3 regions of the Gottfriedia sp. OAE603 genome follow, and region 3 is predicted to be linked to each of the others. Evidence: predicted binding sites of a transcription regulator. Region 3 holds the regulator's gene; each other region holds the start of a gene.
What was found. Region 3 encodes Rex, which represses fermentation and respiration genes when NADH is low (regulators of the CRP and FNR family bind a similar motif). Its sites were predicted from a motif close to TTGTGAAATATTTCACAA; they were not measured.
Positions count from the first base shown of each region.

Region 1: the regulator Rex is predicted to act here: its motif matches at 2,026-2,043, upstream of qoxA (cytochrome aa3 quinol oxidase subunit II).
Region 2: the regulator Rex is predicted to act here: its motif matches at 2,018-2,035, upstream of adhE (bifunctional acetaldehyde-CoA/alcohol dehydrogenase).

Region 1 is NZ_JBEUNN010000001.1:1,181,889-1,185,182, reverse strand. It holds gene qoxB (cytochrome aa3 quinol oxidase subunit I) at 1-866, opposite strand, end outside; gene qoxA (cytochrome aa3 quinol oxidase subunit II) at 866-1,777, opposite strand; gene ABID96_RS05860 (DUF1904 family protein) at 2,630-2,962, shown strand; gene ABID96_RS05855 (arsenic transporter) at 3,228-3,294, shown strand, end outside.
Region 2 is NZ_JBEUNN010000001.1:1,198,891-1,202,184, reverse strand. It holds gene adhE (bifunctional acetaldehyde-CoA/alcohol dehydrogenase) at 1-1,944, opposite strand, end outside; gene ABID96_RS05945 (YitT family protein) at 2,534-3,175, shown strand.
Region 3 is NZ_JBEUNN010000001.1:3,881,326-3,884,619, reverse strand. It holds gene ABID96_RS19470 (ABC transporter ATP-binding protein) at 1-1,559, opposite strand, end outside; gene ABID96_RS19465 (redox-sensing transcriptional repressor Rex) at 1,728-2,354, shown strand; gene ABID96_RS19460 (CPBP family intramembrane glutamic endopeptidase) at 2,390-3,076, opposite strand.

The DNA of each region.
Region 1 (3,294 bases), 2.7 Mb from region 3:
GGAAGAATTACGATATAAACTTCAGGATGTCCCCAAATCCAGAACAAGTTTGCCCAAAGCATATCCATTCCACCATTTGCCATTGTAAAGAACTGAGCTCCAAACATACGATCAAACATCATTAAAGCAAGAGCTACTGTTAATACTGGGAATGCAAATAAAATAATAACGTTTGTAATTAAGATACTCCAAGTAAACATCGGCATTTTCATTAATGTCATACCAGGTGCACGCATTTTTAAGATTGTTACAATAAAGTTAATACCGGTCATTAATGTACCTAAACCAGCTATTTGTAGTGCAATTGCATAATAGTTATTCCCTACACCCGGGCTAAATTCTTTACCGGCTAGTGGGAAATATGCTGTCCAACCTGCATCAGGTGAACCACCGATGATGAAACTTACATTTAATAACATTGCTCCAGCAAAGAATAACCAGAAGCTAACTGCATTTAAATATGGAAATGCTACGTCTCTTGCCCCAATTTGAAGAGGAATAACGATGTTCATTAAACCGATAATGAACGGCATTGCCATAAAGAGAATCATAATAAGACCATGTGTTGTAAAAATCTCATTATAATGTTGAGCATCTAAAATTTTTAAATCTGGACCCGCAAGTTGAGCTCGCATTAATAATGCATCAACCCCTCCACGGAACAGCATTAATAGTGCACATAATATATACATAACACCAATTCGCTTATGGTCAACTGTTGTTAACCATTCAGTCCATAAATAACCCCATTTTTTAAATTTGGTTAAACCAATTACAATAGCAAGTGATACTAAAACAATACTTACCATTGCTCCATAAATCATTGGTTCACCTGTTACAAAAAAGTGATCCCATTTGAAACCCATTATTTATCCCCCTCCATGTCCATATCCATCTCGTGGTGGTCATGTGTACCACTTTCACTATCTGATGAACCATGATGATGGCCAGCATTTTCACCTTCTGGAGCTGGTCTAAATTCTAAATGAGTAGAAGTATAGGTTTTTCTACCTAAATGTTCTATTTCTAGTAATTTATCAAACTCTTTTTCTGTTAGAGCAGGTGCTGTTTCTTTTACATCAGTAACCCAGCTATTAAATTCATTATCGTTCATTGCTAATACTTCAAATTCCATACCAGCAAAGCCCTCACCATTGAAATTACTATTTTTCCCTATGAATGAACCTTCACTTGAAGCAACAAAATTCAATTTTGTAACCATATCACTCATTGCATATTTTTGACCACCTAATTGTGGAACCCAGAAACTAGTGATTGGTCCGAAAGAATATAAACGGAATTCTACATGTCTGTTTGTAGGAATATTCACATAGTTAACTGTTTCAATCCCTTGTTCTGGATATGAGAAGTGCCATTTCCAGTTTGATGAACTAGCATAAATGACAAGCGTTTTATCATTTTCATGTCCTTTTGGTACAGTTTCAACAGCTGTTGTCGTTTTTACCGTTACGACTGATAAAATAGTTACGATCACAACCGGTATAACTGTCCAAATAATTTCAAGCCACTTACTTCCTTCTTCATGAGGAGGCTCATAATCTTCTGGTAGTTTACTAGCACGATATTTATTAATAATGACAATAAATAGAATATAAACGACTAATAATACCCCTAACATCATCAACATCGAAAAAATAATTGTATCTGCTTGTGTTTTTGCAACAGGTCCTTTTGGATCAAGAACGGCTATTTTTTCACAAGCACCCATAATGACCGCAATCATCATAACCATGATGCTCATTAGAAATTTTTTCATTTCATTCTTCCTTCCTCTAAATTAAGTAAAAGTTCAAAAACGATTCTAAAATAGAATGCAAATTAAGTATGTTTATAAATTGTCACTGTAATGACAAACAATATCCACAGTTATAGTAAAATACTTTAAATAAAAAAACAAACAATTAATTAGCAATTTGAACTTTAAAAATTAGTGTTCACATTTTAGACATAATTCCATTTATCAAAAACCTTCTTAATCCTATATATAGCAAGTGTTCAACCCTTATGTTACCTTTTTCACAACGTTCACATTTTAGACAAATATTAGATTCACATTAAATTTTTATTCTAAAGTTTAAAATTTTAAAAACAATAAATTAGTATAATATTTAGATAATTTAAAGGATGATATCTTCTTCAAAATCTCTTTATAAATTCTACAAACACAAAAAAAAAACGCAGATAATCTGCGTTTTTGTACAGGCAATTAGGGTGAAGAGGAAAATAGATGTCCTAGCACATTTTCCTCTTCTATAGGGTTTGGGGGCTCTAGGGTTGAATCCAAAATTAGGACCAATCCAAGAACATTTAAAAACAATGGCTTATACTTAAAACTTCTATATGAGATTAGAATAACACAATTGAAAATGATTATCAATAGCAATTATATTTTTTTCTTTTAATAACCTACTTTTTTATAGAGATTGGTATTTGTATCATTGAATTTACACAATGTTGATTACTGAAGAATGTGCCAAACTCCCTAGTGAAAATTGGTATTAATGAGACGGCACAGGCACTTTATATAATTTTCATTTTAGCATTAGCTTTTCATTACTTTTTTTCGTTATAATTAATTCCATATTATAGTAAGTAAGGAGTAATGATTATGCCGCAACTATTATTTAGAGGATTTAATGTAGAAGATATTTGCCAAATAAGTAAACCATTAGTAGATGAATTAGCAGAAATATGTGAATGTGGAACAGATAATTTTGTTCTTGAATGTCTTCATTCTACTTCAATATTCGATGGTAAAGTCATAGAAGTCTTCCCTTTTATAGAAGTAAAATGGTTTGAAAGAGGCCTAGAAACGAGAGATCTATTTTCAGCATCCATCACAAAATATATCCAGTCTTTAAAAATACCTGAATTTGAAATTGCATTTTCTACATTTCGAGAAGATAGTTATTATGTAAATGGAAAAAGATGTTTTGATTAACTAAATGTTATTTTGAAATAAAATATCCAAAAACCAGACTAGCGTAGCTGACTAGTCTGGTTTTTGTGTTTTTATACACATTTTCTAGGCGTTTCACATAATAGACAACTATCTTTATGGGGTATTTATACTATCTGGACAAACATACAATCTTAGAAAATTAGACAAGTAACTAAGTACAAGTTTGATAAAATTGAATATTAGTATATTAATCGGACAAGTAGGTGTCAAAACAAAACTTCCTTGTAAAGAAAGGTGAATAAAAATGAATTTTGAAATTGTAGTGACTGCTTTTGTATTTATCATGACGATGGCAGTCATATTTTGGAGGC
Region 2 (3,294 bases), 2.7 Mb from region 3:
AACAGTTGATACAAATTGAGGATCAATGATTGCTACATCTGGCGTTAATTCGTAGTCCGCTAATGGATACTTTATATTCTTTTCATTATCTGTAATGACTGCAAATGGAGTGACTTCTGAACCTGTCCCAGAAGTCGTTGGAATTGCGACAAAGCTCGCCTTACGACCTAACTTAGGATATTGATATGAACGTTTACGAATATCTAGAAACTTTTGTTTTGGGCCATCAAATGAAGTCGACGGATATTCATAAAACATCCACATACCTTTTGCAGCATCCATTGCAGAACCACCACCGAATGCGATAATTGTATCTGGTTGAAATAATTGCATTCTTTCTGCACCTTTAAAAACAGTATGATCTGAAGGGTCAGGCTCGACATCAGAAAATATTTCAATCTGAACATTATTTTCCCGTTTTTCCAAATAATATTTAATGATGTCGACATAACCTAGTTTGACCATCGCTTCATCTGTCACAATAAAGGCTTTTGAAATATTTGGCATTTTTTCTAAATACCCTGTTGAATACTTTTCAAAGTAAATTTTAGGTGGCAGTTTAAACCATTGCATATTTGTATTTCGTCTGCCTAACTTTTTAATATTTAATAAATGTACTGTTGATACATTTGATGAAACTGAGTTCTTACCGTGAGAACCACACCCGAGCGTAAGTGAAGGAATAAATGCATTATACAAATCTCCAATTCCCCCATGTGACGATGGTGAATTAATAATAATTCTACAAGCTTTCATTTTAAGTCCAAAGTTTCTTTGAATTTCTTCATTTTCGCTATGAATTACTGCTGAGTGTCCTAACCCACCTAACTCTAACATTTCTTCACAACGTTTAAATCCTTCTTCATATCCTTTCACTTTAATAGCAGCTAATACAGGACTTAACTTTTCCCTTGTTAGTGGTTCTTTTTCACCAACGGAAAAACATTCAGCTATCAAGATTTTTGTATCCACTGGAACATCTATTCCTGCAAGTTTTGCAATTTCAAAAGCAGATTTCCCTACAATATCACTATTAACAGCACATGTTTGTTCGTTAATTACAAGACTTTCTAATTTTTTCTTCTCTTCTTTTGATACATAATAGCATTTGTTTTCCTTCAGTTCATGTTTTACTTCATCATAAATGTCCTCATCTATGATGACTGCCTGCTCAGAAGCACAAATCATACCATTATCGAACGTTTTTGAAAGGATTAAATCATTGACTGCGCACTTTTTATTTGCTGATTTTTCGATATAACATGGTACGTTACCAGGGCCAACTCCTAAAGCCGGCTTCCCGGTACTGTAAGCTGACTTTACCATACCAGCTCCACCTGTTGCTAAAACAAGTGCTACCCCTTCATGATTCATCAAGCTTTTAGTAGCTTCTATTGATGGCTCTTCAATCCATTGAATACAATTTTTAGGTGCACCTGCTTTTACTGCTGCTTCATGAACGATTCTAGCTGCTTCTCGACTACATTTTTGAGCTGAAGGGTGAAAAGCAAAAATAATTGGATTTCTAGTTTTTATCGCAATAATGGCTTTAAACAGTGTTGTAGAGGTTGGATTCGTTGTAGGAGTTACACCAGCAATTACCCCTACTGGTTCAGCTATTTCTATAATCCCTGTTTGTTTATCTTCATTAATAATGCCTACCGTTTTATTATTTTTAATTGAATTCCATATATATTCGGTTGCAAATAAGTTTTTAATAATTTTATCTTCATATACCCCTCTCCCAGTTTCATCTAGCGCCATTTTGGCTAATCTCATGTGCTGGTCTAATCCTGCGAGTACCATTGAATGAACAATTTTATTAATCTCATCTTGCTCATAGTTTTCAAATTCTTTTAATGCTATTTGTCCTTTTATAACTAATTCGTTTACAATAGTTGAAGCGTTAACCAAGTCTTTTCTTTCTTTCTCTTGAACGGTCATCAGTAGTCCTCCTTCAAATGTGGACTGTTTTAGTCCATATAAAACAAATTACGTCCCACTATCAATCTAAAATATGTGAAAAGTTTCACATGTATGTATTAGTTCAACCTCCACACATACAATATAACGCTCATATTAAGAAAAAGCTATGTATATTTTGTGAATAATTTCACGAATGTAGTTTGCATTATTTTTTGTAATTTTAAGTTTTTGTTAAATCTTTTCTTTTTTTCAAACTTTACAACATATGATAAGATTAAGAATAAGTTCATATGAACTTGTTTTATCTGTTAGATTTTTTCTAACAAAACTGGAAAAAAGGACGTGTAACCATGATTGCTCGAAGGAGCATTTGGCAACGTAAAGATCTATCCTACACTTAGCAGTTTTTATTTAGAGAACGAATAGAACTCTAAAATAAAACTGAAGGTAGGCGAAACTATGGTTGACAGGCGATTATGTTATTTCTTCAATGACATATAGCGTAGTAGTTAGGGAGTTTTTAAACTAACTACGAAAAGCTATTTGTACGTAGTTAGTTTAAGTAATGAACTTTTTAAACTACTAACTACGAAAAGAGGAAATAACAATGATAAACAATCGTTTGGGTGAGACCTTAATGATTTTGATTGGTTCATTTATTTTAGCAACTTCTTTATACCATTTTCATTTTCAAAACAATTTATCTGAAGGTGGTTTTCTAGGAATTGCGCTATTAGTAAAAAATTCTTTTAATATTTCACCATCAATAACAACATTAATTTTAGATATTCCCATTATTTTAATGGCTGGTTTTTTTCTCGGTAAAAGATTACTGATTAATACCTTTATTGGTGCAGTTTCTTTTTCAATTTTTTATTCAATCATAGAAAAAACATCTACGGTCACCTTACATTTTGAAAATCATCTTTTTATTCCTGCAATTTTAGGGGGAGTTTTTGCTGGTTTTGGACTTGGCTTAATTCTTAAGTTCGGTGGAGCGACTGGTGGAGATGATTTAATAACGATTTTAATGAGTAAGAAATCAAATATTTCTATTGGGAAAGTATACTTTATTTTTGATGCTTGTATCCTTCTTTTTTCATTAAGTTACCTATCTTGGAATGAAGTAGGTTATACAATTTTATCAGTTGGTATATGTGCAAAAGTAACTGAACTCGTATACGAAAGTAAATATTTTACAAAGTCCGTATCCATTAAAACTACAAATGGAAAAAGATTACACGCTTAATGCGTGTAATCTTTTTTTGTATCAGCATAATCCTCTAATTCATTTAATACATTTTCAGCAGCTAAATCGTACAAACAATCCTTAAAAAGCATTGCGAGTCTACGATAATCATTATATTT
Region 3 (3,294 bases):
TTTGCAAGTTCAAATGTTTTTGTGGATAATCTGTTCATAAAGTATCGATCATGGGAAACGAATAAGATTGTTCCTGGGTAATCTAGTAGAGCATTTTCTAATACTTCCTTACTATCCAAATCTAAGTGGTTCGTTGGCTCATCTAGAATTAAGAAATTTGCTTTTTTCATCATAAGCTTTGCAAGAGCCAATCTAGCTTTCTCACCACCACTTAAAGATGAGACATTTTTCGTGACATCATCTCCAGAGAATAAAAAGTTACCTAAGATTGTTCTAATTTCTTGTTCAGTCTTTAACGGATAATCATCCCATAACTCATCAAGAACTCTTTTGTTCGATGTTAATTTAGCTTGTTCTTGATCATAGTAACCAATAAATACATTTGCTCCGAAATCTATACTGCCTTGTAGTTTTTCTAAATCGCCAATAATCGTTTTAAGTAATGTTGATTTTCCAACTCCATTTGGTCCTACTAGGGCAACACTATCTCCACGATTAAGGACAAACTGCATTGACTGATCTATAGTCGGTACACGGTCGTAACCAATGAAAAGGTCTCTAACGTTAAGTACATCATTTCCACTTTGTTTATCTATTGTAAAAGAAAAATTGGCAGAAGACTCGTCTCCTTGTGGTTTATCTACTCTGACCATTCGATCTAGTTGTTTTCGACGGCTTTGCGCTCTTTTAGTAGTAGAAGCGCGAGCGATATTTCTCTGAACAAAATCTTCGAGCTTGGCGATTTGTTCTTGTTGTTTCTCAAACTGTTTTAAGTCTTGTTCGTATTGAGCAGCTTTAAGTTCTAAATGCTTACTATAATTCCCCACATATCTTTGATGCTTGTGGTTTGAAATCTCATAAACGATATTTACAACTTGATCAAGAAAATAGCGATCATGTGACACGATTAATACAGCGCCAGGGTAGGATTGTAAATAACGTTCAAGCCAGCTAAGTGTATCAATGTCTAAATGGTTCGTAGGCTCGTCCAGAATTAATAAATCAGGCTTTGTTAGTAATAGCTTACCTAATGCCAGTCTCGTTTTCTGACCACCACTTAATGATGATATTTTTGTATTGTAATCTTCATTTGAAAAGCCAAGACCACTAATAATTGAACGAATATCTGCTTCAAATTGATATCCGCCACTTTCTTTAAATGTAAATTGAAGATGATCATATTCGTTCACAATTTTGTCGTAAACTGTTTGATTTGAATAAACATCTTCTTGGGTCATTTTATGTTCTAGCTTTCTCATGTTATCCTGCATTTCTACCAAATGGCTAAAAACAGAATAGTATTCTTCCCAAATTGAGCGATCACTTTGTAAGCCAGAGTTTTGAGCTAGATATCCAATCGTGACATCTTTTGGTTTAATTAATTCTCCACCATCATAAGATATTTCACCGGCAATAATTTTTAAAAGAGTAGACTTACCAGCACCATTTCGACCAACAATTGCTACTCGATCATTCGTCTGAACTTCTAACTTAATATTTGAAAGTATAATGTCACTACCAAAATATTTGGAGACATTATTAACTTGTAATAGGATCAAGATATTTCACCTCATTGCAAAATTTTTTATCTATTAAACTGTTTACTGTCAAAATTCATAAATATAGTGTATATTTTACAGTAGAACAAGTACTTTATTACTAAAATGAAGGCTATTTACACAATATAGTAAAAAGAATTACAGTAACAGTAAGTGGGGGATTGTAAAATGGAGTCGGAACAAATTAAAATTCCACAAGCTACTGCTAAACGTCTACCTTTATATTACCGTTTTATAAAGAATTTGTCTTTATCAGGTAAACAAAGAGTTTCTTCAGCAGAGTTAAGTGAAGCAGTAAAAGTAGATTCCGCTACAATTAGAAGAGATTTTTCGTATTTTGGTGCCTTAGGAAAAAAAGGGTATGGCTATAATGTAAATTATTTATTAACATTTTTTTCGAAAGCGCTTAACCAACACGAAGTAATGAAAGTAGCGTTAATCGGTGTGGGGAATTTAGGAACCGCATTTTTACATTATAATTTTATAAAAAACAATAATACAAAGATTGAAATGGCGTTTGATATCGACCCAATGAAGATTGGAACAGAAATAGGTGGAGTTCCAGTCTATAATCTTGATAAATTAGAAGAAATAATGAACGATGATATTCAAATCGTCATTCTAACTGTTCCTGCTCAAGTCGCACAGTCGATTGCAGACCGTTTAAAAGGTAAAAATATAAGAGGTATTTTGAATTTTACGCCTGCACGTATTAGTGTTCCGGAACATATTCGAATACATCATATTGATTTAGCTGTTGAGTTACAAACATTAGCATACTTCTTACAACAATAAGTAAATTAAAAACCCCCATTTCCATGGGGGTTTTTTTAATAGATGAAATGAAACAATTTAATTTGTTGAAATACGACAAATGAGTTCATGAACATATGAGTTAAAATTGGAACTAAAATTGAATTTGTTCGTTTATATAGGTAACAAAATATAAATCCGATTAGAAAATAAGATAAAAAGAATGGCAGGTCACCGTGCATGAACGCAAAAATAACTGAGCTAATTCCAGCAGAAACAATAAATGGAAAACGTTCAAATAGCTTTTTAAAAATAATACGACGGAATACGATTTCTTCCAATATCGGTGCAATTAAACTTGGAATGACGATAAAGGCAGGGTTTAGCTTAGCGATTTGAATAATGTTCTGCGTGTTTTCTGACCCTTTATCTAAATCAAAAACTAAAATTAAAATGAGATTACACACAATTTGAGTAAACATTGTGACAGCATAACCAATTAAAGCCCATTTTAATATTGTCAGCGTAAAACTAGACGAAAGGTTTTTTATTCCAATAGAGATTGGACCTCTTAATAAAATTAAAATAACTAGAAGACCTGTAATAAAACTAATGCATCCCCATAAACCCACTGCTTCGATTTTGGCTGTTTCTTTGTCTAAGCCTTCATATAAACTACTATTTAATAGAAAACGAACACCATACAATCCAGAATACTGAATCAAAACATACGTTAATAAAATCCATAAATCTCTTGTTTTCAAAACGATAACTCCTTTGTGTTGATATTTTCATAACCCAAAGGTTTATAACAACATGTACATTATTGTACTCGTTTAAGATGGTTCTTAAAAGGTATTTACATATTTTTATTAAACTTCTTTAAAATACGTAAATTAAAATTAATAAATTTCGACAAGAAAAGTGCTAGCTTCGGACTTGCAAAATCTCATGATATTATTTAAACTAATAATTGTGTTAG